Regions from separate parts of the Metabacillus sp. cB07 genome, predicted to be linked through region 1. Evidence: riboswitches for the same ligand, from Rfam matches in the RefSeq annotation. Region 1 holds a riboswitch; each other region holds the start of a gene.

Region 1 (7,653 bases):
GGTGCCAGATCTGTTCCGATTTACCAGTCTAATGCATACGTTTTCAATGACACTGAGCACGCTTCAAACTTATTTGCATTAAAAGAACAGGGGTACATTTACACTCGTATACATAATCCGACTTCCTCCGTCCTTGAGGAGCGCATTGCTGAACTAGAAGGCGGTGTCGGAAGTCTTGCAGTAGCAAGCGGTATGGCTGCCATCACCCTTTCGATTCTGAACATTGCCGGTGCCGGCGATGAAATCGTGTCTGCGTCCAGTCTCTACGGGGGGACCTATAATCTTTTCCAGACAACTTTGCCAAAATACGGCATTGAAACCACATTTGTTAATCCGGAGAACCCAGAAAATTTCAGAAGCGCGATCACAGAAAAAACGAAAGCCATTTTTGCCGAGACAATCGGCAACCCGAGTCTTCAAGTGCTTGATATCGAAGCTGTTGCAAAAATTGCTCATGAGGCCGGCATTCCGCTGATTGTAGATAACACATTCGCCACGCCGTATTTGTGCCGTCCCCTTGAACACGGTGCTGATATCGTTGTTCATTCTGCGACAAAGTGGCTGCTTGGAAATGGCACAACGCTTGGCGGCATCATTGTAGATGGAGGGAAATTCGACTGGAACAGCAGAAAATTCCCAGGTTTCACCACACCTGATCCAAGCTATCATAACCTGGTTTATGCGGAAGCCCTTCCGGAAGCAGCTTATATTGTAAAAGCGAGGGTGCAGCTGCTGAGGGATCTTGGGCCTGCTCTAAGCCCGTTTAATGCTTTTCAATTTAACCTCGGTCTTGAAACGCTGCACGTCAGAATGAAAGAGCATATCTCGAATACGAGGAAGGTTGTAGACTATCTGAACGGACATCCTGCAGTGAAATGGGTTCTTTATCCTGAAGATTCAAAGCATCCGGACCAGGCTCTTGCTGAGAAATACTTGCCTGAGGGAGCAGGCGCAGTTGTCGTATTCGGCATTGAAGGCGGACGCGAAGCAGGGGCTAAAGTGATCAACTCTGCAGAGCTGTGGTCACACGTTGCGAATGTAGGGGATGCAAAGAGCCTCATCATCCATCCTGCCAGCACGACACACCAGCAGCTTGACGCTGAGGGCTTAAGAAAATCAGGCGTAACGGAGGATTTAATCAGGCTCTCTGTTGGAATTGAACATATAGACGACCTTCTCGAAGACTTGGAGCAGGCAATTGAGAAGGCTGTCGGCGTAAGGTCACTGACAGAATCGACGGCACGATAAGACAAGGTTATCCTCGTCCAGCTCCAGCGCCTAAATCCTCTGTCAGAACAAATCCGTCAAAAAAGTCAAACCCGGACTTTTTCGCCGGATTCTTATCTGCCTATCGGATCTGACCAAGGCGCTTGCGCTTTTGTTCTTGACACGTACTTTTGTTGCATGATAGAATCACTCTCGTACTATAAACTCACTAAATATACAGTCAATTTAATAAATGTTAGTCTCTTATCCAGAGAGGTGGAGGGAAGTGCCCTATGAAGCCCGGCAACCGTCAACATTGTTGAAAAGGTGCCAATTCACTCAAAGCTTGCAGCTTTGAAAGATGAGAGAAAGGTTTTTTCACATATGCCTTTCTGCTCATTTCTGCAGAAAGGCATTTTTGTTTTCAGAAAAAACATGAAGCAATGCCATATAGAGCAAAATGTTAGTGAGTGGAATTTTGGAAGAAGGTGAATTCATGATTACGCTAAAGGACGTGCGAAAAGTCTTTCAGACGAAGAATGGCCGTGTCACGGCTGTTGATTCCGTCAATCTGGACATAAACAAAGGTGAAATTTTCGGAATTATCGGTTATAGCGGCGCCGGGAAAAGTTCACTTATCCGCCTGCTGAACGGACTTGAAAAACCAACGGAAGGCTCCATTCAGGTGGCAGGCCAGGGCATCGATAAAATCAGCGGCAGCGATCTTAGAAAAGCGCGGCAGGAAATCAGCATGATTTTCCAGCATTTCAATTTGCTTTGGTCAAGAACTGTCCGTGAAAATATTGCGTTTCCGCTTGAGATTGCCGGGATAAAAAGCGAGCAGCGGGCTAAACGGGTAGAAGAGCTGATCAAGCTTGTCGGGCTCGAAGGCCGGGAAGACTCCTATCCTTCCCAGCTGAGCGGAGGGCAAAAGCAGAGGGTCGGAATTGCGAGAGCCCTTGCCAACAATCCAAAAGTCCTGCTATGTGACGAGGCAACATCAGCACTTGACCCGCAGACAACCGATTCCATTCTTGACCTGCTTGTTGACATTAACGAACGGTTAGGACTGACGATTGTTCTGATTACCCACGAAATGCATGTTATCCGAAAAATCTGCCACCGTGTGGCAGTGATGGAAAGCGGAAAAATTGTCGAGCAGGGTGAAGTGCTAGACGTATTCAGAAGGCCTCAGCAGGCCATCACAAAGCGCTTTGTGAAACAAATTACAGAGCCGGACGACACGCAGGAAACAATGGAGCTGATCCTTGAGAAATATAAGCAGGGCATGGTTATTCAGCTGACATTTGTAGGTGACTCAACTGAAAATCCCCTTATTACGAACCTGATCCGGAACCATCCGATTCAGGTGAACATTCTTCAGGGGAAAATTTCGCAGACTCAAAGCGGATCTTACGGTACACTGTTTATCCACATGGACGGCGAACAGGCTGAGCTTGAAAGAGCGATGGCCTACATCCGCAGCCAAGAGGTCGAGGCGGAGGTGATTTCAAATGTTTGAAAACGTGAGATGGGAAAACGTTTGGGAAGCAACCAGTGAAACCTTGTTCATGACTGCCTTTTCCGTGGCAGCGACATTCGTGCTGGGCATCATCCTCGGATTGCTGCTCTTCCTTACATCCAGAGGCGGTATTTGGGAAAACAAGCCGGTTAATGTCATCATATCTGCATTTGTAAACATTTTTAGATCGATTCCGTTTATCCTGCTGATCATTTTGCTGATTCCTTTTACCAAGGCCATTCTTGACACGTTCCTTGGTGCAAAGGCGGCACTGCCGGCATTAATCATCGGAGCTGCTCCGTTTTATGCCCGAATGGTTGAAATTGCACTCCGTGAAATTGATAAAGGAGTCATTGAAGCGGCCAGATCAATGGGTGCTAAAACATCTACGATTATCTGGAAGGTCCTGATTCCTGAATCATCACCTGCTTTAATCTCCGGCATTACAGTAACGGCTATCGCTCTTGTGGGCTACACAGCCATGGCTGGGGTAGTTGGTGCAGGAGGCCTTGGAAATCTTGCCTTTTTGGAAGGCTTCCAGAGGAACAATAATGCTGTAACGATGATTGCAACTATTTTAATATTAGTCATTGTCTTCATAATCCAATTTATTGGAGATTTAATAACATCAAAATTAGATAAACGTTAGGGAGGATATTCACCATGAAAAAATTACTATTAAGTGCTGTTTTTGCTACATCTGCTTTCGCTCTTGCTGCCTGCGGCGGCGGTGACGGTGGCGGAGAGGAAACAAAGACTCTGAAAATCGGAGCATCAAATGTTCCTCACGCTGAAATTTTAGAAGAAGCACAGCCTTTACTTGAAGAAAAGGGAATCGAGCTTGATATCGTTCCTTTCCAGGATTACATTCTGCCGAACAAATCACTTGCAAGTGAAGAAATTGATGCAAACTACTTCCAGCATATCCCGTACCTTGAGTCACAAATGGCTGAAAACAAGGACTATGATTTTGTGAATGCAGGCGGAATCCACATCGAGCCGATCGGTGTATATTCTAAAAAACATAAATCGCTTGAAGATATTCCTGAAGGCGGAACAATCATTATGAGCAACTCTGTTGCTGATCACGGACGCATGCTTTCCCTCCTTGAAAAAGAAGGCCTGATCACAATTAAAGAAGGAGTCGACAAAACAACTGCGACTGTCGACGACATCGATGAAAACAAAAAGAACCTGAAGTTCAAAGCTGATGTAGAAGCAAGCATCCTTCCTCAGGCTTACAACAACGACGAAGGCGATGCTGTTCTGATCAACACGAACTATGCAATCGGCGCAGGACTAAACCCTCAAAAAGATGCAATTGCCCTTGAAGGATCAGATTCACCGTACGTAAATATCATCACTGTCCGCAAAGGCGACGAAAACAAAGAAGAGATCAAAGCGCTTGTAGAAGTTCTTCACTCAGAAGAAATTCAAAAGTTCATCGAAGAAAAATACGAAGGTGCAGTTGTGCCTGTAGACGGTAAATAATTTGCACGGCCTTTGGAAAATCCGAACTGGAATCAGTTCGGGTTTTTTTCTTGTGAAGGCACATCTTAGGTGGGGGAGGTAAAGGATCATACAGATATGACCCTTAAGGCAGATTATAATTTGATGGCACTTATTGCAGAATTTAGAACCATCAAAAGCGGTGATTAGAACACTTTCGTCGTGTCCCCGCACCGAGTTAGTGCTGCTAACTCATGATTAGAACATTTTCGTCGTGTCCCTGCACCAAGTTAGTGCTGCTAACTCATGATTAGAACATTTTCGTCGTGTCCCTGCACCGAGTTAGTGCTGCTAACTCATGATTAGAACACTTTCGTCGTGTCCCCGCACCGAGTTAGTGCTGCTAACCCATGTTTGGAACACTTTCGGCGGGGTCACGATTCACGAGAGCTAAAGGGTCAAGACGAGCGGAGAATGCTTCCTGTTTGTGGCGTCGCTAAACTCCAGTGCACTGCAGCGGAGGGAACTTGACTCCTGCGGGATGAAGAGGGCACTGAAGATCTCGCAAGCGCAGCGAGGAAGCTTCAGGCACTCCCCGCGGAAAGCAAGTTCCCGGAGCGAAAGGGAACGGGTACCACTGCAAAATAAATTAGAAAGAAAATTCCTCCTCAAACAACAATCAATATTATATAGAAGAAAACAGTCACTCCAAACCAAATAAGCTGCTGCTGCATCCTTTATTTTTCCGCATACTCTGGACCCCTTTTCTGCATACTAACGGTGTTGAATCTTAGGAATGGAGCTGAACAGTATGCAGCATTTTGAACCGAGAAACTCAAGCGAAGCAGCTTTGCACGACTACAAAGAAGGCCTTGGCATTTTTACAGAAAAAATGCCTGAACTTGCTCACCTTTATAATGAATTTACACAGGAATGCTTTAAAGAAGGGACTCTCTCCCAAAAAGAAAAGCAGCTGATTGCCCTTGGAATCAGTATTTACTCCCAGGATGAATACTGTATCATTTATCATACGAAGGGCTGCCTTGATCAGGGAGCGAGCGAACAGGAAATTCTCGAAACCGTAGGGGTGACGGCTGCATTCGGCGGAGGAGCCGCCATGAGCCAGTCTGTTACGCTTGTTCAGGAGGAGTGCATCACAGAACTCAACCAGCTGAAACAGTAGCAAACAGAAGGAAACGAGAGCATCTTTTTAAATTCTGCCTGCTTCGAGCAGTGAAGAGCTCTGTATGTATGTCACTCATTCTTATCCCTTCTCAGCAGGTTTGAACTTTTTTACAAGGGGTATTACGATAGTAGTATCGTTTTTACAAAACCTGAGAGGATGATTCATTATCTACGCAAGTCAGCAGAAGCTTGATTTGAATTACACGACTGAAATGGAAAAGGCTCTTATGCAGTCCCACAAAATGGGGTACGCAGTGTACAGCAGAAACCATGAGAAGCGTATGGAAGTAGAAAAGAATCGTGAAGAGGACTATCAGAAAAGCAAACAGCTGTTTGCGGAACTTGACCGGAAAATGAATGGATAGACTATGGATAAAAGGAATCAGCCGCAGGCTGGTTCCTTTTAGGTTGCGGCAAATTGGATCAGCCTCCGAAAAAGTTGTATTCACTTTTCATTTGTTATAAAATTAGAATGAGAATAAATTGAGAATGATTAAATTCAGATCTTATAGATTATTGGAGGTATAAGCAGTTATGGCAGGATCAACATTAGTGATTAAAGATTTACATGTGGAAATCGACGGAAAAGAGATTTTGAAAGGTGTAAACCTTGAAATAAAAGGCGGAGAGTTCCACGCAATCATGGGACCGAATGGTACTGGTAAATCTACGCTTTCATCAGCAATTATGGGGCACCCTAAGTACGAAGTAACAAAAGGCAGCATCACTCTTGACGGTGAAGACGTGCTTGAGATGGAAGTTGATGAGCGCGCACGCGCAGGTCTGTTCCTTGCAATGCAGTATCCAAGCGAAATCAGCGGTGTAACAAATGCGGACTTCCTTCGTTCTTCTATTAATGCACGCAAAGAAGAAGGCGAAGAAATTTCATTAATGAAATTCATCCGCAAAATGGATTCAAACATGGAATTCCTTGAAATGGATCCTGATATGGCACAGCGCTACCTGAACGAAGGTTTTTCTGGCGGTGAGAAAAAACGCAACGAAATTCTTCAATTAATGATGATCGAGCCTAAGATTGCCATTCTTGATGAAATTGACTCAGGACTTGATATCGACGCTCTTAAAGTCGTTTCAAAAGGTATCAACCAAATGCGTTCTGAAGAGTTCGGCTGCCTGATCATCACTCACTATCAGCGCCTGCTTAACTACATCACACCTGATCATGTGCACGTTATGATGCAGGGACGAATTGTAAAATCAGGCGGTCCTGAGCTTTCTCAGCGCCTTGAAGCAGAAGGATATGACTGGATTAAACAAGAGCTTGGCATCGAAGACGAAACTGTTGGTCAAGAAGCGTAAGCGTTAGGGGGATTAAGATGACAGTAGAGACAACATTCAACCATGACTATGTCGCCGGCTTTTCAAAAGAACTTGGCGAACCGGAATGGCTAACAGAACTGCGCTTACAGGCTCTTGCAAAAGCTGAAGACCTTTCTATGCCAAAGCCGGATAAAACAAAGATTGACAAATGGAACTTCACTGAGTTTAAAACTCATGCAGTGAAAAGCGAAAAGCTTACGTCACTTGACAGTCTGCATGAAGAAGTAAAATCTCTTATCGACCTTGAAGAAGAGAACAAAAATCTGTACATCCAGCTTGATACAACACCTGCCTATTCATCTCTGTCACAGGAGCTGAAAGACCAGGGCGTTATCTTTACAGATATTCATACAGCTGCACGCGAGCATTCAGAGCTTGTGCAAAAATACTTCATGACAGATGGCGTTAAAGTAGATGAGCACCGCCTGACAGCATTGAACGCTGCTTTGATGAACGGCGGAGTGTTCGTATATGTGCCTGAAAATGTCGAAGTTGCTGCACCTCTTCAAGCTGTTTATGTTCACGAGAATCCGGCTACGACTCTTTTCAACCATGTAATCGTAGTAGCAGATAACAACAGCTCAGTAACGTATGTTGAGAACTATATTTCTGTAACGGAGACTGAAGGAGCAATTTTCAACATCGTGACAGAAGTTTTCGCAAACTCAAACGCAAAAGTAACGTACGGTGCTGTTGATCACTTGAATAAAGGTGTTACAACATATGTAAACCGCCGCGGAACTGCAGGTCGCGATGGCCGTATCGAGTGGGCTCTCGGCTTGATGAACGACGGAAACACAATTTCTGAGAATACGACAAACCTTATGGGTGACGGATCTTACGGCGACACAAAATCAGTTGTAGTCGGCCGCGGATCGCAAACTCAGAACTTTACGACTAAAGTGATTCACTTCGGAAGAAACTCTGAAGGATATATCTTAAAACACGGT
Region 2 (7,653 bases), 1.6 Mb from region 1:
TATATCGGTCGTATGGAATGAGAAAACGCTTGAGTCTATCAAGCCCAAATACTGCAAGGTTGAAGTTAAAGGCTGTACTAAGGAAATGGATCCATATTATACAGACAGCCTGAAAGGTGATGTGCTTGATACCTATTATTCAAACACTTTCACGCTGAGTGCTGCTAACAGAGAAGGAGAACCGGAATTTGAGATCTATTATCTCGAAGGAGAAGAAGTGAAGGAGCTCAGACCAGTGAACGGCGTTTATGTTGTGCCTTTGGGACTGAAAGATCAGGTAATGAAGGGAAATGCCGTTTGGGAGAACGAAATCCTGACATTTGAAGCAACGGTGAATATGATAGAAACGAGTCCGGCTAAATAGCCGGGCTTTTTTCTGTGCGTCAAATGATCTGAAAAGCTGCTGAAATCGTTCCTATTAGGGAATAGTAAAAAAAGGGAGAACCTAATTGATTGTGTTTTAATAAATTGAATTGTATAATGTTTGTATAACTGTTGTACAGGAATTAGGAGGAGTAAACATGGCTAAAAAAATCATAGTCATCGGTGCAGGGCCTGGCGGCTTGGCAGCTGCCATGAATTTAGCGAGTCAGGGGTACCAGGTAGACGTATATGAAAAACAGCCATATGTCGGGGGGCGCAATGCTTCCATTGAACTGGACGGCTTCACGTTTGATATGGGGCCGACCTTTTTGAGCATGATCCATATTGCTGAAGAGATTTTTGCTTCAGCCGGGAGAAACCTTCATGATTATATGGACATGATTGAACTTGAAGAAATGTACGAACTGATTTTTGACGATCAGTCCTTAAAAATGACAAAAAATCCGGAAAAAATGGTCGAGAGATTAGAAGAGTTTTCGCCGGGGGACGGCAACGGCTATAACAGGTTCATGAACGATACGCGCAGGAAAATGGCGGCATTGACTCCGATTCTGCAAAGCAAAATGGACCGCTTCAGTCATTACTTGAGCTGGAAGGTCATTAAGGCTCTTCCGCAGCTGACTGTTACGAAATCGCTGTATGATGTTTTATCAGGCTATTTTAAAGACGAAAGAGTCAAATATGCGTTTACGTTTCAGTCTAAATATCTTGGCATGTCCCCATGGGAATGTCCCGGAGCATTTTCAATCCTTTCTTTTATGGAACATGAATACGGAATTTTTCACCCAAGAGGCGGAGTAAACCAGCTGTCAAAAGCAATGGCAGCAGTGCTTAAAGAGCATGGGGGCACGATCCACCTCGGAAAAGGAGTGAAAAAACTGCTGCTCCAAGGCAAGGATGTGAAAGGCGTCATTCTTGAAGACGGAACGACAGCAGCTGCTGATGAAGTCGTCATCAACGGCGATTTCGCCCACGTTATGTCAAATCTCGTTGAACCGGGTACATTAAAGAAATTCTCAAAAGAAAAACTGGAGAAGAAAAAATACTCCTGTTCAACCTTCATGATCTACCTCGGTCTCGATAAAAAATATGATCTGCCTCACCATACAATCGTTTTTTCTGAAGATTATAAGAGAAACGTAGAGGAAATCACGAAAACCCTCAAGCTGTCAGGGGATCCGTCCATCTATATTCAGAATGCGGCTGCAACAGATGATACTCTGGCGCCTGAAGGCAAGTCTGCGCTTTACATACTTGCCCCGGTACCAAACAACTTCAGCAATATTGACTGGGAACAGCATCAGGAAGAGTTCCGGGAACTGGTGTTTGAGACAATTGAACGGAAAACGCAGTTTAAAAACTTGAGAAATCATATTGAAACGGAAAAAATCATTACGCCGAAGAACTGGGAAGAAGACATTCTTGTCTATAAAGGAGCAACCTTTAATTTAGGCCATCAGCTGACACAGATGATGGTGCTCAGACCCCATAACAAATTTGAAGAGCTGAACAACTGCTGGCTTGTCGGAGGAGGAACTCATCCGGGCAGCGGGCTTCCAACCATCCTAGAATCAGCAAGGATCACGACCAATGCCATATTGAACGAAACCAGTCATGCTGTACCAATCAAATCTGAAAAGAAATTGGGGAATGCACTATGAAAATTGCAATAGCGGGCGGCGGCATTGGCGGGCTTATTTCAGCTCTGATGCTCAGGAAAAAAGGATATGAGGTCAGTTTGTTTGAAAAGAGAGACAGACTTGGAGGAAGGCTTGCCTTTACAGAAGAGCAGGGGTACAGGATTGATGAGGGCCCGACAATTGTTCTTTTGCCGGAAATGCTCACATCCATTTTGAATGAAGCAGGAATTAGCCGTGATCAGTACGAATTAATCAATATCAATCCGCTTTATAAACTGCACTTTAAAGACGGGTCTTCGTACACGAAATATAATTCCATTGAACGGCAGATCCAGGAGATAAAGGAGAACTTTCCGGGAAATGAAGAGGGCTTCGTTCAGTTCATGAAAGACATGGAAATCCGCTTCAACCTTGGTAAGGACCAGTTTCTCGAGAAATCCTTTCACGATAAGCGAACGTTCTGGACGCGCAACAACCTGAAAACGCTCGTGCACCTGAAAGCTTATAAATCTGTAAACAACTCGTTAAAAGCCTATTTTCAGGATGAGAGAATCCGGCAGGCCTATTCCCTGCAGACACTTTATATCGGAGGCAATCCGCTTGATTCACCGGCCCTTTATTCGCTCATTTCATTCAGCGAGCATAAGCACGGCATTTATTATCTGAAAGGCGGCTATGCATCCCTAGTTACGGTTCTTGAAAACGCCCTTCTAAATTCTGGCGTAAAGGTGATGAAAAATGCTATTGTTGAAAGAGTAGTAACAAAGGGAGAGCAAGCAGCAGCTCTGATTGTAAACGGAGAAGAAGTCAAGGCGGATGCCTTTGTTTTAAACGGAGACTTTCCAGGCGCATCAAAGATGATTCCAAAGGAGTCAATGCCTGCAAGAAACTATACGGCGTCATCCAGCTGTGTTCTGCTTTACTTCGGACTGGACAAAGTCTACACGGATTCACCTGTGCATCAGTTTTTTATGGGCTCGAATTTTCAGCAGCATATGAAAGAAATCTTTGAAACGAAAGAAGTTCCGTCAGATCCTTCCATCTACGCATTTCATCCTTCTGTAATCGATTCCTCACTTGCACCCGAGGGACACGGCGTTTTATACGCACTTGTGCCGGTGCCATCAGGCAGCTCGATCAACTGGTGGGAACAGGAAGGTTTTGTTGAAAAGGTTATTGATCAGCTTGAAGAAAGAGGATTTCCCGGTCTCAGAAAGTCAATCCAGTGGAAAAAAGTCAGAACACCGGATGACAAAGAAATGGAAGGACTCTTTCAGGGAGGAAGCTTCGGCATCGCTCCGACTTTGTTCCAATCCGGCGTGTTCAGACCGCAGGTTAAACCATCCAAGCTCACAAACGTTTATGCAGCAGGAGCTTCGATCCACCCCGGAGGCGGGATCCCGATCGTTATGCAGGGGGCGAAGCTGATGGTTTCTGCCATCTTATCCGATCATCAAAACAAAGAGAGGGAAGGAGTGAGTCTGAGTGGTTGATTTAAAACAGGCCTATCAGCAATGTGAAGAAGTCATCCGGCATCATTCTAAAACTTTCTATAAAGCTTTTTCGCTTCTGCCTCCTAAAAAAAGAAAAGCAGTGTGGGCTGTATACGCCTTCTGCAGAATCGTCGATGACATCGTAGACGAGGGAGAGAGGCCAAGTGAAGAGTTAATGGAATTCACGGCTGAATTCGACTCTTTTCTAAGAGGGGATTACTCTAAAGATAATTTCATGTGGGTGGCCCTGCACGATACATTCACCAATTACGATATGGATGTGGAAGCCTTCCGGGACATGATTAAAGGCCAGGGAATGGATCTTGTCAAAATCCGCTATCAGTCTATGGAAGAAGTGCTTGATTATTCGTATCACGTTGCAAGCACAGTCGGCCTCATGCTTTTGCCGGTGCTTGCTCCGAAGAAGACAAACGTTCTTCGCGAAGGGGCTATCGCTCTTGGACTCGGCATGCAGCTGACGAACATCCTCAGGGATATCGGAGAAGATCTCGAACGCGGCCGCATTTACGTCCCTGAAGAGGTAATGGCAAAACATAAAATGACCGAATTTGATCTGCAGCAGCAGAAGGTAACCCCTGAATTTATCAGAGTGTGGGAGCATCTTGCCGCAGAAGCGGAAAAGCATTACGATACAGCGATGCTGACTATGCATGAATATCCTTTGCATTCCCGCGCACCTGTGAAAGCTGCCGGACACTTCTACCGTGCAATCCTTAATAAAATCCGCTTGAATGACTACAATGTGTTCGGTGAGCGGAATTTTGTGTCAAGTGAAGAAAAACATGCGATTCTTTCGCAAATCTGATTTTGAACACAGCTCAGCGCTGCACCGTCTTCATCGGGACGGTGCTTTTTGGCAGTCTGTTAATCTCACTATTTTGATTATTCTAAAATAATGATTGACAGAACCCATTACGCAGTATAAGATTACGTTATTCAATTTAATAGCTTGCTTATCAAGAGTGACTGAGGGAACAGGCCCTGCGACGTCCGGCAACCTCCTTAAATGGAACGGTGCTAAATCCTGCAGAATGTCCTTCATTCTGAAAGATAAGTCGTCATACATACGATTCCTCTTTCTGAATGAAGGAGGAATTTTTTTATTCAATCTAGGGGGAAAAAGACATGAAGAAAATGGTGTTGGCATTATTAGTAGCAGGAGCGGGAATCCTGTCTGCGTGCGGCGCAGAAGAAACAAACGGAGAGAAAAAAGAAATTAAAATCGGCGCATCAGCCGGTCCCTACACAGATATGGTGGAACTGGCTATTAAACCCGGTCTTGAAAAAAAGGGATATGAAGTTGAGGTTGTTCAGTTCAACGATTATATTCAGCCCAATAATGCCCTGGGCAATGATGAACTCGATGCCAACCTGTTTCAGCACAAAATTTACATGGAAACATTTGCTGAGCAAAGCAAACTGGAACTTTCGGAAATTATCACAGTGCCGACGGCTCCAATGGGATTGTACTCAGACAAGGTAAAGAAGATTGATGAAGTCAAAGATGGCGCGTCAGTCGCTATTCCGAACGATCCGACGAATGCTGCCAGGGCGCTTCATATTCTGAAGGACGCAGGACTGATTCAGTTAAATGAAGAGGTCAGCCCGCTTCAAGTATCTGAAAAAGATGTGACAGAGAATCCTAAAAAACTGAAGTTCCTTCCGATTGAAGCTGCGCAGCTTCCAAGAGCTGTAGAAGATGCCGACCTATCTGCCGTGCCGGGGAACTTTGCCCTTGCGGCTAAAATGGACCTTGCGGATGCGGTGACTCTGGAGAATATGAATGACGTGCACCGCAATCGTGTTGTGATGAACACAAAAGACGCAGATTCTGAAATCGCCGAAGATATTAGAGCCGTTGTTGAATCAGACGAGTTTGAGAAAGCGATAGACAAAGATTTTAAAGGATTCGGAAAGCCTGAGTGGATGGAAGGGAAATAAATAGAGGAGAATGAAAACAGTCCGTTTTGGGCTGTTTTTTTGCGTCTTTCCTTGAGTATTTCTGCTTCCTCTGAAATAATTGGGTCATAACAAAAGATAACCAACTAAAGAAAGAAAAGGAGACAGGATGAAAAATTCAATCAGCGGATGGAACTTTGACAACAGCTATATGCGTCTTCCGTCACTCTTTTTTGCCAGTCAGAAACCGGCCCCGGCAAGTTCTCCTGAAATTGTGATATTTAATGAAAAACTGGCTGCTTCTCTCGGGCTCAATGCTGACACATTAAAAAAGGATGCGGCCGTTTTTGCAGGAAACCGGATTCCTGATGGTGCAGAGCCGCTTGCACAAGCATACGCAGGTCACCAATTCGGCCATTTTACAATGCTTGGCGACGGCCGTGCGATCCTGATTGGAGAACACCTGACGCCTGATGATAGAAGAATCGATATTCAGCTGAAGGGTGGAGGCAGAACGAAATTCTCCCGGGGAGGTGACGGCCGCGCTGCCCTTGGTCCGATGCTTCGGGAGTACATCATCAGTGAAGCCATGCACGGTCTTGGCATCCCGACGACACGGAGTCTTGCGGTGGTCACAACGGGAGACCCTGTCATCAGGGAATCGTTTTTGCCTGGTGCGGTTCTTACCCGGATCGCTTCTAGCCACATTAGGGTCGGCACCTTCCAGTATGCGGCTAACTGGGGAGGCGTAGAGGATTTGAAGGCCCTTGCCGACTATGCAATCAAGCGGCATGATCCGGAGATTGAAGAAAATGAACACGCCTATCTGTCTTTTTTAAAGAAAGTGATTGACCGGCAGGCTGAACTTATTGCGAAATGGCAGCTTGCAGGATTCATTCACGGTGTCATGAACACCGACAACATGACAATCAGCGGAGAAACCATCGATTACGGACCATGTGCCTTCATGGACGCATATAATCCTGAAACCGTGTTTAGCTCCATAGATGTAAACGGCCGCTATGCATACGGAAACCAGCCTTACATCGGCGGCTGGAATCTTGCAAGGCTGGCTGAATCGCTTTTGCCGCTGCTTCATGAGGATGAGGAAAAGGCGGTTGAGATTGCGCAGGATGCCCTCTCAGGGTACAGTGATTTGTATAAGCAGTACTGGCTTAATGGAATGAGGGACAAGTTGGGCTTGTTTCATCAGGAAGAAGAGGACGAGTCACTCGTTCAGAAATGGCTGAAGATGATGCAGAAGCATCGTGCGGATTACACAAATTCGTTCAGGTCGCTAACGACTGGATCATACGGGGACTCTGCCCTGTTTCAATCAGAGGAGTTTGGAAAGTGGAATCGTCTTTGGCAAGAGAGGCTGGGAAGGCAGCACCAATCAAAAGAGGATTCGCTGCAGTTGATGAAAAACAGCAACCCTGCCGTTATTGCCCGTAATCACCGGGTAGAAGAGGCCCTTGCAGCCGCGGCAGATGGAGATTACAGTGTGACTGAGAGGCTGCTGCGTGTATTGGAAAATCCTTATGCGTACTCCCCGGAACAGGAAGAATACTGCAAGCTTCCTCCAAATGACGATCAGCCTTACAGGACTTATTGCGGGACGTGAGATGATAAAGCGGTGACGAGCTAATAAAAAACTGTTTCCCGTATTCAGGGAAACAGTTTTTTAGCTTCTGTACCTTGAAGCAACAGCCTCTCCGACGTTCAATCCGCTCAGGGTTACCATGGGCGAACCTCCTCCGGGATGGGTGCTGCCGCCGACGAAGGATAGGTTGCGGATGTCTTTTGAAAAATTGGAAGGGCGGAGAAAGGCATCCATTTTTCTGTTGGCTGAAATACCGTAAAGAGCTCCGCGGTATGCTCCAAACGTGTCTGCGATTTCAAGGGGAGTTATGACCCTTTCACAGGCTAGTTGACTCCTGATCTCGAGTCCTTTTGCCTCCAGAATACCATAAATCCGTTCCTTGTAGGCTTCTGCATCGGCAGCAAGCTCGCCCTCTCTTGTAAGAGCGGGGGCATTGACCAAGATGAACAAATTATCTCCTGACGGGGATACGCTTTTGTCCGTATACGAGGAATTGCTGATATAGATGGTCGGTTCGCTGCTGTAGCGATGCTCAGAAAACAGATCACTAAATTCCTCTTTATAATCCTTGGAGAAATAGACATTATGGTGCAGGAGCTCCCCATGTCTTTTT
Region 3 (7,653 bases), 1.6 Mb from region 1:
CGGGTAACAGCTGACGGCTGTATGAGCCATTCCAGACAGCGTCCTGATATGGTCTGTCATAAACTCAGGTCCTGTCGCACAGTTCAGGCCGACAGAAAGAGGCTGCATATGTTCAAGAGAAATAAAGAAAGCTTCAATGTCCTGGCCGGCAAGAGTCGTGCCCATTGGCTCAATCGTGCCTGATACCATAAGGGGAATTTCTTTTCCGGTCTTCTCAAACGCACGCTTGATGCCTAAAAAGCCGGCTTTTACATTCAGCAGGTCCTGGCTCGTTTCAAGGAGAAGCAGATCGGCTCCGCCTGCAAGCAGTCCCAGTGTCTGTTCTTCATAGTTCTCAATCAGTTCGTCAAATGTGGCTCCTCCCGTAACAGAGAGCGTTTTTGTTGTCGGTCCCATTGAACCTGCTACAAAGCGGGGCCATTCGGGTGTTGAGTATTTTTCAGCTGCTCTTTTCGCAATTTCAGCCGCTTTTTTATTCAGTTCAAAGGCAAGGTGTCCAAGATCGTATTCATCCAGGACGATTTTCGTAGCCCCGAACGTATTTGTCTCAATAATATCTGCTTTTGCCTCAAGATAAGCTTCATGGATCGATTGAATGACCTCAGGTGCAGTTATAGTCAAATATTCGTTGCACCCTTCATAAGGTTCTCCGCCGAAGTCATCTGCAGAAAGATTGGCGTCCTGAATCATGGTGCCCATCGCCCCGTCAAGAACGAGGATTTTTTTCTCAAGCTGTTTTCTTATATCAGACATGCGTAATCTTCCTTTCGGTGGCCTCAGACTCTTTTTTATGGATATAATTCGTTAGTTCCACTGTCAGTTCATAATTCAAAAACGGTGTGATCAAGTAAATGCCGTTGAACAGATCAAACGCAGCATCAATCAGGTTTTTGGCAATGGCCAGACCCTCCTGATAGGATTTTTCCTTATCATCTCCGGCATTGGCCATTTTTTCACGGATGCTGTCAGAGAGGGTGATGCCAGGTATCTCATTATGAATAAATTCAGCATTCCGGCTGCTTGTGAGCGGCATAATGCCGATATAGACGGGTACAGTTAAGTGTTTTGTTTCTTCATAGACATCAATCAGCTGTTTTTCGGAATAGATCGGCTGGGAGATAAAATAATCAGCCCCGCACGCGATTTTTTTCTCGAGCCTTTTAACGGCTTTATCAAGATACTTTACATTTGGGTTAAAGGCGGCGGCTACAGAGAAGTTCGTCTTTTCGCCAAGCGGTTTTCCTGAGTAAGAAAGCCCGTCATTAAATTGCTTAATCAGACTGATCAAATCAAAGGAAGAAAGGTCATAAACAGAAGTTGCCCCCGGGAAATCCCCGATTTTGGACGGATCTCCTGTTATGGCTAAAACATCTGTTAAGCCAAGAGTGTGGAGCCCCATTAAATGTGACTGCAGTCCGATTAAGTTGCGGTCTCTGCAGGTGATATGAATCAGTGAGCGAATCCCGTGAGTCTGCTGGACAATGGATCCCATGGCTGCATTGCTGATTCTTGGTGAAGCAAGGGAATTATCCGCAAGTGTTAAGGCATCGATTCCAGCCTCCTGCAGGGCCTTTGCTCCTTTCAAAAATTTATCAATCCCGAGCTTCTTCGGCGGGTCAAGCTCTACAATGATGGAGCGTTTTTCTTTGACAATATCCTGCAGCGGAGGATACTTTCTCTCTGCAGCTGAGGCAATAGAGATTTCTTCTTTCCTTGCTTTCACCTTCTTTTCAGTCACCGGAGGCAGTCCTTTAAGAGCAGAAGCCATTGCCCTGATATGATCAGGAGTCGTTCCGCAGCAGCCTCCTATTAATCTCGCACCCTGGTTTCTAAAAGCAAGTGCGCTTTCAGCGAAGTATTTTTCACCGGATCCGTAAACAAGTCTGCCTTCCTCAATGGTCGGGAGGCTGCTGTTTGGATAAACGGACAGGAAGGCCTTTTCTGGAAGAGGAACTTCCTCCAGAGATGAGAGCATATGATACGGCCCAAGCCTGCAGTTCAGCCCGACAACATTCGCCCCGAGTTCCTCAAGCTGGGACAGACCGTCAGAAAGAGGAGTGCCGTCCTGGAGAACGCCGATTTCATGGAGGGAAATGTTCGTTATGATCGGCAAGTCAGTTTCTTTTCTTGCAATCTCGAGAACCGTCTTCATTTCTTCAAGATCATAATACGTTTCAAGCAGGAGGCCGTCCGGTTCTTCGTTCAGCAGAAGATAAAGCTGCTCCCTGAAATTTCGCCGCAGGTCTTCTGGCGAATAAGCCCCCTTTTTAAAAGCACGGACCCCGCCGATTGTGCCGAGAACATAAGCTGAGGTGCCTTCCGCAGCTTGCTTTGCAATTTGCACAGCCTTGCGGTTAATGGCGCGCACCTCATCTTCAAGCCCGTATCTGGACAGCTTGATATAATTGGCCCCGTACGTATTTGTCTGAATGACATCAGCGCCGGCATCAAGATACGCCTTATGAACATTCAGAATGTCATCCGGTTTTGACAGGTTCAGTTCTTCAAAACACCGGTCCACACCGTGGGAATAAAGCAAGGTGCCCATTGCTCCGTCCCCGATCAGAATTTTTGTCTGCAAGTCAGTTAAAAGTGCCAAAGCTATAAACCTCCTAAAATACAGCTGATAATGGAAAAAAGAAAAAAGCCTTCCAAGAAGAAGACTTTTGAGTATGCGCGGCTTCTTCTTATCGTCCGATGGATGCATCGCTGGAATTAGCACCTTGGATTGCGCCAGGTTGCTGAAGCTTCGACGGGCCAGTCCCTCAGCTTCTCTAGATAAGAATCAAAAATATGAAATTGGCTAAATGATATTATATCTAATTTACATGTTTTTTTCGGGAGATTCAAGTGCGAAAAGTAAAAGTTTTCTGAATTGATGAGGAATTCTTATCCCAGTCCGGATAAAAAAAGACCCAGCAGGAAAAACTGCTGGGTCCAAGCGTTTATCTGAAATTAATGAACTGAACATCGATCGGCAGATCCGCACCGCGGACAGCTGCAATCACCTGCTGCAGGTCGTCTTTGCTTTTGCCGGTAACACGGACTTGATCATCCTGAACCTGTGTTTTCACTTTAAGTCCTGCATTTTTTATGATCGCGTTAATCTTTTTCGCATTGTCCTTATCAATACCCTGGACAAGCTTTGCACGCTGGCGGATGGTCCCGCCTGATGCGCCTTCAATTTTTCCATAGTCAATATTGCGCGTCGCCACGTTGCGCTTGATCAGTTTTGAAATGAAAACATCCTTCAGCTGATCCATTTTAAACTCATCATCAGAAACTAAAACAAGCTCCTCTTTTTCAAGCGTAATGCTGCTTTTGCTTCCTTTAAAATCATAGCGTGTACCGATCTCTTTCATCGTCATCGTGATGGCATTTGTTACCTCAGGCATATCCACCTTCGACACAATATCAAACGAACTGTCCTTGGCCATAAGAATCCTCCCAAAAGTTTGTATTATCCTTAGATTATAGTAGAATGTACATGATATAACAACTAACGGCAGTTCAGCTGCAAAGGAAGGAACGAACAAATGAATCCCGGAACGTTTATGACGCTTAAAATAGATGAAAAAGTAGATTACGGATATTATTTAACAGATGGAGAAGACCGAGTGCTGCTTCACAAAACGGAAATCACTGAACCGATTGAAGAATTGGACGAGGTTGAAGTGTATCTGATTGTTGACCATGAAGACCGCCTAGCGGCAACGATGAAAAAGCCGACGATATCAGAAGACCGGTTCGGATGGGTGGAAGTAGTCAGTGTCAGGGAAGACATGGGGGCATTCGTCGACATTGGCCTTTCAAAAGATGCACTTGTCGACAACGATATTCTCCCGGCTTACGTCAGTGTATGGCCAAAAGAAGGCGACAAACTCTACTGTTCCCTGAAAGTGACGAAAAACGGAAGATTTTTCACAAAGCTTGCAACGGAAGATGTCATGCAGGAAAACATCGTCCCGGCTGAAGGAGTCCGGAACAATCAGGCCGTTACAGGAAGAGTCTACCGAATCATCATTGCAGGAACTTTCATCATAACTGAAGAAGGCTACAAAGGATTCATCCACTCCTCCCAGCGCAAAAGAGAGCCGCGTCTTGGCGAACTTGTAATAGGACGAGTTGTTGATGTGAAAGAAGATGGCACCCTTAACGTTTCTCTCCTTCCGTTCAAACATGAGGCATTGGATGAAGATGCACAAGTGATCTGCGATTACATGGAAGAAAGAGGAGGAGCCATGCCCTTCTTTGACAAGAGCGACCCGGATGACATCAAAGAACGCTTCAACATGAGCAAAGGTGCATTCAAGCGTGCGCTCGGCTCACTCATGAAAGCAGGCAAGGTTTATCAGGAAGACGGCTGGACCTATTTTAAAAAAGAACAACAGTAAGCGCATATGCGTTTGCTGTTTTTTTATGGGCAAAATTTGATTTTGGGCTTTTGCCGGGAGGAGGGGAATTGTTTTATGATGGATTTGAAAAAATGAAATTGTCTTATGATGATACTTGAAAAATGAAAGGGGATGTTTATTAGTTGAAGGACTTAAAGGAAAACAGGGAATTGCTTATTTACCGGAGTTTGAACGCCAGATCCGTTTTGGATGAAGAAGCTCTCATCTGCTTGCGGCAGCTTGAAAAAGGGTTCCAGGGAGAAAAGTATTTTGAACAGTGGCTTAAGGAGAATGGAGGGGATGGCATAGTGTTAAGCGATCTGCTCTTTGAAATCGGCGGATCTTTCGTACAAATTGATTCCCTGTTTATCAAGCATGATAAAACGTACGTGTTCAATGTAAAGAACTCGGAAGGTGATTACTTCGCAGAAGGAGAAAGATGGTCCACCCCGGCCAAAAAAGAAATGAAAAACCCTTTGCTTCAGCTCAAAAGAAGCGAAGCCTTGCTCACGCGGCTTCTCCAGGATAAGACCATTAAGTTCCCCCTCGAACCATTCGTCGTCTTTGTAAACCCCAACTTTCACCTGTACAATGCTCCAATGGACCAACCCATCATTTATTATCCCCAGCTGAACCGCTTTGCGGAAAAACTCAATCAAAAGCGGGGCAGATTAACAGGCTTTCATGACATGCTAGCCAAAAAACTGTTGGAATCGCACGTGGAAGAATATCCGTTTTTGCAGCTGCCGGGGTATGGGTTTGAGGGGTTGGAAAAAGGTATTATATGTCCCCAATGTCTATTGCTGTATACCCTCTTTAATAAAAGGAATTTTATATGCTCTAATTGTAAAACAACCGAACCGCTTCTACCTGCAGTATTACGGGCAATAGGAGAATTCAGGCTTCTCTTCCCGGAAAAGAGGATCACTACAGATCAGATACATGAATGGTGTAAGTTTGTTTTATCGAAAAAGACAATACGAAAGATTCTGTTCGCGCATTTTAAACACATAGGGCGCGGGAGGTCATCTCACTTTGTAGATAAATAAGATTAGTGACATTGAAAAAAGGATTTTTCCGTTTGATGGTTCCGATCACGGAGATAAGTGCTACCAAAACAGAAAATCCGCTGCTTGATGGTTCCGATCTCGTAGATAAGTGATATCAAAACAGGAAATCCTTAGTTTGATGGTTCCGATCACGGAGATAAGTGCCATCAAAAAAGAAAATCCTCCGTTTGATGGTTCCGATTACAGAGATAAGTGCCATCAAAAAAGAAAATCCACCGCTTGATGGTTCCGATCACAGAGATAAGTACCATCAAAACAGAAAATCCTTAGTTTGATGGTTCCAATCACGGAGATAAGTGCCATCAAAACAGAAAATCCTCCATTTGATGGTTCCAATCTCGTAGATAAGTGCCATCAAAACAGAAAATCCTCCGTTTGATGGTTCCGATCACGTAGATAAGTACCATCAAAACAGAAAATCCTCCGTTTGATGGTTCCGATCACGTAGATAAGTACCGTCAAAACAGAAAATCCACCGCTTGATGGTTCCGATCACGTAGATAAGTGCCATCAAAACAGAAAATCCTCCGTTTGATGGTTCCAATCTCGTAGATAAGTGCCATCAAAAAGTAAAATCCACCGTTTGATAGTTCCAAACTCAGAGGTAAGTGCCACTAAAAAATACCACCACTCAATACTACCCATAAAAATCTCCACTCCCCCCAAAAAAATAAACTTTCCCCAAAACCCGTCGATAACCTCCTAGTAGAACTTTTTAAGGAGAGAGACATCAATGAAAAAAATACTGATCATGATAGCGTCCTGCATGCTGCTTGCCGCCGGGTGCGGAAAGAGTGAGGCAGTCAGCAGCGCGGATCAAAAAATAAAAGTGGGGATTATGCTCTCGGATGTGGGGCTTGGGGATCAGTCCTTCAGTGATTCGGCGTTTGCGGGTCTGGTCAAGTCCCGTGATGAACTTGGGATTTTGTTTGATTACCGTGAGCTCGAAAAAACGGGCAGTTATGAAAAAGGGATCACTGAGCTTGTTGAAGAGGGGAATGATCTTGTCGTTGGACTTGGGTTTATGGTTCAGGAAGATTTGGAAAAAGCGGCAAAGAAGTATCCGGATCAGCAGTTTTTGCTGATTGATGCGGTTTCTGAGTCTGAGAATATTACCTCGGTAACGTTTAAAGAAGATGAAGGGAGCTTTCTTGCCGGAGTTGTTGCAGCGATGGCTTCTAAAACAAATACAATCGGATTTATTGGCGGCGCTGATGTTCCGCTTATAAACAAGTTCGCTGACGGATTTGCAGAAGGGGCAAGAACGATCAAGCCTGAGATTGTTATCTACACGGAGTATGCAAATGACTTCGGCAATGACATCAAGGGAGGGGTAATGGCAAACAGCATGATTAAAAGAAAGGCGGATGTGCTTTATGCAGCAGCAGGTTTTACGGGCGCAGGTGTATTAAAGGCAGCCCAGGACAGCGGGGTATATGCGATTGGTGTGGACAGCGATCAGTATTTTTATGCAGAAAAGGCTGTTGTGACGTCGATGATGAAAAATGTGGATATCGGCATTTTTCAGCTTCTGAAAGACTATGTCGAGGAACAGAAACTTCCTGAGGGGCATATTGAACTTGGTGTGAAGGATAATGGGGTTCAGCTGGCTCCAATCCGTGTACTGAGCCTGACGGAACAGCAGCAGAAAACGCTTGATCAATGGAAGCAAAAATTAGCAGAGAGCAACTAGGAGGATCACCGTGTCATTAAAGAAAAAATTATTGTTCAATTCTGTCGGCATTATCATACTTGCTACCTTTATGATTGGCTTTATCGTCTTTAACATGCTGATGATTCAAAAAACAAACCAGAATGAAGTTCCTGTGCTTTTGAACGTTGAAAAACTGCAGGGGGAGTTAAACGCATCTAAACAAAGCTTAAACAATTTCGCCTTCTCTCTATCCGATGCGCACAAGGAGGAGGCGCTGCAGTCGCTGAACAGGACGGAAAAGCTTTTAGGAAGCCTAAATCAGACCTTGCAGGATGAAAATGGGAAGGCTGCTTTAAAAAAGGCATCAGCCAAATTCGATGAACTCAACCAGAAAACGCTGCCTGCACTTGAAGAGAAAAATCAGGCAGAAGTGAAACGACAGGCTGTTAGAGTAGACGGGATCTCAAATGATATTTATTTTGTGAATCTCCATGTTCATGACAGATACACCTTTATTCAAGAAGAAGTAAAGGGA
Region 4 (7,653 bases), 1.7 Mb from region 1:
ATGCAATTGTCCTTGAAAAAGCGAAAAAGATGGGCTTTTCTGATATCGCTGTTGCTGAACTTTGGAAAACAACAGAGCGGGAGGTATACAAATTCAGAAAACAGCTGAACTTGTTCCCGGTCTATAAAACAGTTGATACATGCGCAGCAGAATTCGAATCTGAAACACCTTACTTCTACGGCACGTATGAGGATGAGAATGAATCAGCTGTTACAGATAAAGAAAGTGTGATTGTCCTTGGTTCAGGACCAATCCGAATCGGCCAGGGGGTAGAATTCGATTATGCAACCGTACACTCCGTATGGGCCATTAAAGAAGCCGGATATGAAGCGATTATCATCAACAACAATCCTGAAACCGTCTCAACCGATTTCAGCATCTCTGATAAGCTTTACTTTGAGCCGCTGACGGCGGAAGATGTGATGCACATCATCGAACTTGAAAAGCCTAAAGGGGTAGTCGTTCAGTTCGGGGGACAGACAGCGATAAACCTTGCGGATGAACTTGAAGCAAGAGGCGTCAAGATTCTCGGAACATCTCTTGAGGATTTGGACCGTGCGGAAAACAGAGATAAATTTGAGCACACATTAAACACTCTCGGCATTCCCCAGCCTCTTGGAAAAACGGCGACATCTGTAGAAGAGGCGGTTGCCATTGCTTCATCCATCCGCTATCCGGTTCTTGTCAGACCGTCATATGTTCTCGGCGGACGTGCGATGGAGATCGTGCATGAGGAAAATGATCTGCTGCATTACATGAAAAATGCTGTAAAAGTAAATCCGCAGCACCCGGTACTGATCGATAAATATTTAACTGGAAAAGAAATAGAAGTTGATGCGATCTCAGACGGCAAAAACGTCTTTATTCCTGGAATTATGGAGCATATCGAGCGTGCAGGGGTCCACTCCGGAGATTCTATCGCTGTATATCCTCCGCAAACACTGACGGAAGATATCAAAAAGACGATTACTGAACGGACAATCGCACTTGCAAGGGGATTAAACATTAAAGGGCTTCTGAACATTCAGTTTGTCATCTATAAAGATGAAGTATTTGTCATCGAAGTGAATCCAAGATCAAGCCGCACGGTTCCTTTCTTAAGCAAAATAACAGGCGTGCCGATGGCAAATCTTGCAACGAAGGTGATACTCGGCAAATCATTGCCGGAGCTTGGGTATGAAACGGGCATTCAGCCTGAAAGCGAGGGCGTCTATGTCAAAGTGCCGGTCTTCTCTTTTGAAAAGCTGCGCAGAGTGGATATTACGCTCGGCCCTGAAATGAAATCGACAGGCGAAGTGATGGGAAAAGATACAACTCTTGAAAAAGCTCTTTATAAAGGCCTAATCGCATCAGGAATGAAAGTGCAGAACTACGGACAGGTCCTTCTGACAATCGCGGACAAAGATAAAGAAGAAGGTCTGGAGGTAGCCCGCCGCTTCAGTGCAATCGGCTATCAGATCATGGCAACAAGCGGAACAGCCGGCTACCTGCATGAGAACGGGGTAGAAGCGAGAATCGTCGGCAAAATCGGCAGTGAGTCTCCTACTATGCTGGATATTATCCGCACGGGCGAAGCTCAGTTCGTCATCAATACACTGACAAAAGGGAAACAGCCGCAGCGCGATGGCTTCAGAATCAGACGCGAGTCGGTTGAAAACGGCATCCCGTGTCTCACATCCCTTGACACAGCAAAAGCGATTTTAAGAGTTTTAGAGTCAATGACCTTCTCAACAGAACAAATGCCAAAACGAGTTATCAGCAAAGAGGTGACGTACGCTTGATCCGAAAAGAATGGATGATCATTGCCGGACAGAGAGAAATTGCTGAGGGAATTTATGAACTTACATTAAAAGGGAGTCTGGTCGATGAGATGAACCAGCCCGGCCAGTTCGTTCATATCAAAGTTTCAAGTGCAGCATCTCCTCTTTTAAGAAGACCGATCAGCATTGCAAAAATAGAGAAAGAAAAGCGGGAATTCACGATGATCTACCGGGCAGAGGGAGCGGGCACGAAGCTCCTTTCTGCAAGGAAAGAAGGAGAACTGGTCGATGTGCTCGGCCCGCTTGGAAACGGATTTGATCCGGAAAGCCTGGATCAGGGAGATACAGCGCTTCTTGTCGGAGGCGGCATCGGAGTCCCTCCTTTATACGAGCTTTCAAGGCGTCTGCTTGCAAAGGGTGTTAACGTCCGCCACGTACTCGGTTTCCAGTCTGCGAATCAGGTTTTCTATGAAAGTGAGTTTAAGAAACTCGGAGAAACCTATATTGCGACGGCAGATGGTTCATACGGGACGAAAGGGTTCGTCACAGACTGCATCAAAGAGCGCAGCATCGATTTTGACGCTCTTTTCGCATGCGGTCCGACCCCCATGCTTGCAAACCTCCAAAATCTTTTTCCTGACAAGCCTGTTTTTCTCTCTCTTGAAGAAAGAATGGGCTGCGGAATCGGTGCATGCTTTGCATGTGTGTGCCATACAGCAGATGACCCGAATGGCACATCTTATAAAAAAGTGTGCACCGACGGGCCGGTATTTAAAGCAGGAGAGGTTGTGCTGTCATGCTGAATGTTGAACTTCCGGGACTTTCACTCAAAAATCCGATTATGCCGGCATCAGGCTGCTTTGGATTCGGTAAAGAATTCGCCGGCCTTTATGACCTGAACAAACTTGGAGCCATCATGATCAAAGCAGCAACAGCCGAACCGCGGTTTGGAAATCCTACGCCGAGGGTGGCTGAAACAGAAGCGGGCATGCTCAATGCAATTGGCCTGCAAAACCCGGGACAAAATGGAATCCTTGAAAATGAGCTTCCCTGGCTTGAGTCATTCGATGTGCCGGTTCTTGCAAATGTGGCGGGCTCAGCAGAGGAAGATTATGTCGAAGTTGCAAGAGAAATCAGCAAGGCGAAAAATGTCCACGCGCTTGAACTGAACATTTCCTGTCCGAATGTTAAAACCGGAGGAATTGCATTCGGTACAAACCCTGAGATGGCAGCTTCCCTTACGCGCGCAGTAAAAGCTGTGTCAGAGGTGCCTGTTTATGTCAAGCTGTCACCGAACGTCAGCAATATCACTGAAATTGCCAAAGCCATCGAAGCGGCTGGAGCAGATGGATTAACGATGATCAACACGCTAATCGGAATGAGGCTGGATTTGAAAACAGGAAAGCCGGTTCTTGCAAACCGCACAGGCGGCTTATCCGGCCCAGCGATCAAACCGGTAGCCATCCGCATGATTCATGAAGTCAGCCAGGCTGTATCTATTCCGATTATCGGCATGGGCGGTGTTCAGACAGCAGAGGACGTTCTTGAATTCATGTACGCTGGAGCAAGCGCCGTAGCCGTAGGAACAGCCAACTTTGTGAATCCGTTTGTCTGCCCTGAAATCATTGAAGAACTGCCTCATGTACTTAAAAAGTACGGGTTTGACCACATTACAGAATGCATCGGAAGGAGCTATAAGCATGAACGAGAGACCGCTGATTATCGCGCTTGATTTTAAGGATGCTTCGGAAACAGGAGAATTCCTAAAAAAGATGTCCGGACAGAAGCTGTATGTAAAAGTAGGCATGGAGCTCTTTTACCGGGAAGGTCCTGCAATCATAGATCAGCTGAAATCAGACGGACATGAGATTTTCCTTGATCTTAAGCTCCATGATATTCCGGAAACAGTGAAAAAAGCGATGAGGGGTCTTGCCGGACTCGGAGTCAATCTTGTCAATGTGCATGCTGCCGGCGGCAGTGCCATGATGGAATCTGCAATGGAAGGTCTTGAGGCCGGAACACCTGCAGGGTCCAAGCGTCCCGCCTGCATTGCTGTCACTCAGCTGACAAGCACATCGCAAGAGATGCTGAAGAACGAATTGCTGATCAGCAAAAGCCTTGATGATACGGTGCTAAGCTACGCTAAGCTTGCGGCGAAAAGCGGCCTTGACGGTATTGTCTGCTCTTCTCTGGAGGTGCCCCGCATCTACAGCGAGCTTCCAGCCTCGTTTATGACCGTAACACCCGGCATACGCATGAGCGGAGATGCAGTAAATGACCAGGTCAGGGTGGCAACTCCTGAAAAAGCGAGAGAGCTTGGGTCAACCGGAATTGTGGTCGGACGGAGCATCACCAAAGCACCGGATCCGCTTGCCGCCTATACTGAAATGAAAAACGCCTGGGAGGGACTGCCTGTATGAACCATCAAATTGCCGAACAACTGCTGACAATCGAAGCTGTATTCCTTAGCCCGAATGATCCGTTTACCTGGTCAAGCGGGCTCAAATCACCGATCTACTGTGATAACCGCCTCACGCTTTCTTATCCGGAAGTAAGAAAAAACATTGCAGAAGGTCTGTCCGCTCTGATCAGAGAGCATTATCCCCAAGCTGAAATGATAGCAGGCACGGCTACTGCAGGAATTCCTCATGCTGCATGGGTAAGTGATCTTCTGAATCTGCCGATGTCCTATGTGAGAAGCAAGCCAAAGGGTCACGGAAAGGGCAATCAGATTGAAGGAAAGATCCGGGAAGGACAGAAAGTGGTAGTAGTGGAGGATTTGATTTCAACCGGAGGAAGCGTCATCACGGCCGTTAAAGCTCTGAGAGAAGCCGGATGCGAAGTGATCGGCGCTGTATCCATTTTCACATATGAACTGCAAAAAGGGACAGAGATGCTTGAGGAAGAAGGCATTCATTCCGTATCACTGACGGACTATTCATCTCTGATTGAAACAGCTCTGAAAAAAGGCTCCATTCAAAAAGAAGACTTAGCCAAGCTGAAGAAATGGCGTGAAAATCCCTCTTCAGAAGAATGGCTGAACGTATAAAGAGAAAAGGCATCAGGAAGAGCTGATGCCTTTTTTATTTCCATATCAGCATGCTGCCGGAAAAAGCCAGTGTGCTGATCAGCAAAAAGCCAATTCTGAATCCTTTTTTCTGCCAGGGTGCAGGCAGCCATTTCCCGCTGAGTTTAAATCCCGCAAAACCGATCACCCCGAAACACTTCATCACTCCTCGTTCCTCTTTCATTTTTTCAAAAATGGCTGGGTCATCAATCTCCATTGCCGCATAAGCTAATGAAAATCCGCCTAAAGCATAAAAAAAGACAGCTGCACTTAATAAATGAAAAATAACTCCCACCTCCCGGACGAACTTTAGTACACCTTATTCAAACCCTGTTAATCTAGCACTTTTTTATAATTAGTTCTAAAAAAAGAGATGTTTTTTAATTCCGATAGAAAAACTATGATTGACATAGTCTTCAATTGTGATAAAATTTAGAAAAATATAATAAACTTATCCAGAGAGGCGGAGGGAACTGGCCCGGTGAAGCCCGGCAACCTGCATGCGTGCAAGGTGCTACATCCAGCAAAATGAAACCCATTTTGGAAGATAAGGTTGATGCCTGAACAGTCTTTCAAACCGGAAGGCTTTTTTTAATGGGTAAGAAACGGGGGACCACTGTGGGTACTGATCAACAACTTGACGCGGTCATCGACAGGCTTAAGGAAATGCTGAACACAATGAGCTATGGTTCTGTGACATTGATCGTTCAGGACGGAAAAGTGATTCAGCTTGAGAAAAATGAAAAAATCAGAATGAAATGAGGATGCTGACCGGACAAACCGGAGGCGTTTTGACAAAAGCGGGCTCCTGTCCTGATGGTAAAAGCTTTTTGTGCGGGACCTGAAAAGTGAGGAGAAGATCAGCATGCTGACATACAAAACATGGCATGAGCAAGAACAGACTTTTGAAACAGACGACGGGTACAGCGGCGCATTGAATGTGCTGAAGTGGGCTTACGGCCATTACGGCGAAGAGATTGTCTATGCCTGCAGCTTTGGCATTGAGGGCATGGTTCTCATTGACCTGATTTCAAAAGTAAAACCGGATGCGTCGATTGTGTTTCTTGATACAGATGTTCATTTCAAGGAAACATATGAAACCATTGAACGTGTAAAAGAAAAGTATCCCAAGCTCCGAATCACGATGAAAAAACCTGCCCTTACCCTTGCAGAACAAGCTGAACAGCATGGAGATAAGCTGTGGGAAACAAATCCGAATCAATGCTGTGCAATCAGAAAGCTTCAGCCGCTGAATGAAACACTCTCTCAGTCAGAAGCGTGGATTTCAGGGCTTCGGAGAGAGCAGTCTGAAACAAGGAAACATGTGCAATTTATCAATAAAGACGACAAGTTTCAGTCGGTAAAAGTCTGTCCTCTCATTCACTGGACGTGGAAAGATGTCTGGCGCTATGTTCATAAAAATGACCTCCCTTATAATCCGCTCCATGATCAGGGATATCCTAGCATCGGCTGTTTCCACTGCACGCAGCCTGCGTTCAGTGCAGATGATCTGCGCTCAGGCAGATGGAGCGGCCAGGGCAAAACAGAATGCGGCCTGCATGGATAAGGAGGGATTGCCGTGCTTGAACTGGGTGCGCTTGCCATCAGTCTCTTTTTCGCCATGAATATTGGAGCGAGCGGGGCCGCTGCTTCCATGGGAGTAGCTTACGGTTCCGGTGCAGTTCCGAAAGCCCGGCATGCCCTATTTATATGCGCCATCGGTGTTTTTGCAGGCGCGTATCTTGGCGGGGGAGAGGTTGTTAAGACAATAAGTGCCGGAATTATTCCGCAGGATATCATTGATGTGAAAGTTGTTCTGATCATTATTTTGTCTGCGACAAGCTCGCTGTTTCTTGCAAACCTGCTGGGAATCCCGCTTTCAACAAGCGAGGTGACGGTTGGAGCCGTTGTGGGAGTGGGAATTGCCTATCAGATCCTATTTATTAAATCACTGATGATTATCATGATGTTCTGGGTGATTGTTCCTGTCGCAGCTTTCGGAATTGCCTGGCTGTTCGGCAAAGGGCTTTATAAAGTGCAGCATAAACCGTTCTTTAAAGACCGTCCGCTCCTTACAGGCATCCTGATACTGGCCGGATTTTTCGAGGCTTTCTCAGCTGGAATGAACAATGTGGCAAACGCAGTGGGGCCGCTTGTCGGGGCCGGCCTGATTTCGGTGCCGGACGGGACCCTGCTCGGAGGAGCATTTGTTGCTCTTGGAGCGATTTTTCTCGGCAAAAAAGTGCTTGAAACAAACGGTAAGAAAATTACCCGGTATTCAAAGCCTGAAGGCATTCTGATTTCCGGTACAGGAGCAGGACTTGTGATTGCCAGTTCCATTTTCGGACTTCCCGTCCCTCTGACTCAGGTGACCTCATCAGCTATTATCGGACTTGGAATGGCGAAAAGCGGAAGCGAGATTCTTCAAAAGCACATTGTGAAGAAAATCATCCGAATCTGGATTGTTTCACCGCTGTTTTCACTTGCCATATCGTATATGCTTGTCAAACTGTTTTTGGAAAAGGATATGTACTCCCTTATCGTTCTTCTGAGTGTCATGCTGGCAACCCTAGGTGCACTGAGCCTGATGAAGGCGATAAAGGATGAAAAGCGTGCCGTGCATGAAGAAGGCGGAGGCATTTAACGTTAAAACCAATTAAAAAGGTCAGTTTAGGAGGAAAAATAAATGAGTTTACATCCGCATGGTGGAGTATTAGTTGATGTATACAATCCTGAAGTCACTGCACATGAAATCGATCAGGTGATCGAAATCGATGCAATGGCTCTCAGCGATCTGGAATTGATCGGAATCGGAGCCTACAGCCC

The links. A riboswitch is a leader RNA that binds a small molecule or an ion and turns the genes downstream of it on or off. The one in region 1 is predicted to bind S-adenosylmethionine.
Region 2: linked by a shared signal. The riboswitch ahead of JOJ89_RS04685 (MetQ/NlpA family ABC transporter substrate-binding protein) and the one ahead of JOJ89_RS17975 (methionine ABC transporter ATP-binding protein) in region 1 are both predicted to bind S-adenosylmethionine.
Region 3: linked by a shared signal. The riboswitch ahead of JOJ89_RS04800 (bifunctional homocysteine S-methyltransferase/methylenetetrahydrofolate reductase) and the one ahead of JOJ89_RS17975 (methionine ABC transporter ATP-binding protein) in region 1 are both predicted to bind S-adenosylmethionine.
Region 4: linked by a shared signal. The riboswitch ahead of JOJ89_RS09095 (YezD family protein) and the one ahead of JOJ89_RS17975 (methionine ABC transporter ATP-binding protein) in region 1 are both predicted to bind S-adenosylmethionine.

Annotation. Positions count from the first base shown of each region.
Region 1 covers NZ_CP069296.1:3,499,474-3,507,126, reverse strand. Annotated here, with positions in the region: gene JOJ89_RS17980 (O-acetylhomoserine aminocarboxypropyltransferase/cysteine synthase family protein) at 1-1,248, shown strand, start outside; SAM riboswitch class I at 1,468-1,574, shown strand; gene JOJ89_RS17975 (methionine ABC transporter ATP-binding protein) at 1,703-2,728, shown strand; gene JOJ89_RS17970 (methionine ABC transporter permease) at 2,721-3,377, shown strand; gene JOJ89_RS17965 (MetQ/NlpA family ABC transporter substrate-binding protein) at 3,392-4,219, shown strand; gene JOJ89_RS17960 (carboxymuconolactone decarboxylase family protein) at 4,989-5,360, shown strand; gene JOJ89_RS17955 (YuzK family famiily protein) at 5,557-5,727, shown strand; gene sufC (Fe-S cluster assembly ATPase SufC) at 5,897-6,682, shown strand; gene sufD (Fe-S cluster assembly protein SufD) at 6,700-7,653, shown strand, end outside.
Region 2 covers NZ_CP069296.1:925,264-932,916, forward strand. Annotated here, with positions in the region: gene JOJ89_RS04665 (hypothetical protein) at 1-364, shown strand, start outside; gene JOJ89_RS04670 (phytoene desaturase family protein) at 522-2,045, shown strand; gene JOJ89_RS04675 (phytoene desaturase family protein) at 2,042-3,517, shown strand; gene JOJ89_RS04680 (phytoene/squalene synthase family protein) at 3,510-4,343, shown strand; SAM riboswitch class I at 4,489-4,595, shown strand; gene JOJ89_RS04685 (MetQ/NlpA family ABC transporter substrate-binding protein) at 4,664-5,479, shown strand; gene JOJ89_RS04690 (protein adenylyltransferase SelO) at 5,607-7,061, shown strand; gene JOJ89_RS04695 (phytoene desaturase family protein) at 7,122-7,653, opposite strand, start outside.
Region 3 covers NZ_CP069296.1:962,757-970,409, forward strand. Annotated here, with positions in the region: gene metH (methionine synthase) at 1-753, opposite strand, end outside; gene JOJ89_RS04800 (bifunctional homocysteine S-methyltransferase/methylenetetrahydrofolate reductase) at 746-2,599, opposite strand; SAM riboswitch class I at 2,685-2,785, opposite strand; gene JOJ89_RS04805 (YajQ family cyclic di-GMP-binding protein) at 2,946-3,437, opposite strand; gene JOJ89_RS04810 (CvfB family protein) at 3,537-4,394, shown strand; gene JOJ89_RS04815 (nuclease-related domain-containing protein) at 4,538-5,443, shown strand; gene JOJ89_RS04820 (BMP family lipoprotein) at 6,198-7,157, shown strand; gene JOJ89_RS04825 (methyl-accepting chemotaxis protein) at 7,168-7,653, shown strand, end outside.
Region 4 covers NZ_CP069296.1:1,809,775-1,817,427, forward strand. Annotated here, with positions in the region: gene carB (carbamoyl-phosphate synthase large subunit) at 1-1,781, shown strand, start outside; gene JOJ89_RS09070 (dihydroorotate dehydrogenase electron transfer subunit) at 1,778-2,563, shown strand; gene JOJ89_RS09075 (dihydroorotate dehydrogenase) at 2,557-3,492, shown strand; gene pyrF (orotidine-5'-phosphate decarboxylase) at 3,461-4,180, shown strand; gene pyrE (orotate phosphoribosyltransferase) at 4,177-4,809, shown strand; gene JOJ89_RS09090 (hypothetical protein) at 4,844-5,122, opposite strand; SAM riboswitch class I at 5,276-5,381, shown strand; gene JOJ89_RS09095 (YezD family protein) at 5,446-5,589, shown strand; gene JOJ89_RS09100 (phosphoadenylyl-sulfate reductase) at 5,693-6,394, shown strand; gene JOJ89_RS09105 (sulfate permease) at 6,449-7,471, shown strand; gene sat (sulfate adenylyltransferase) at 7,514-7,653, shown strand, end outside.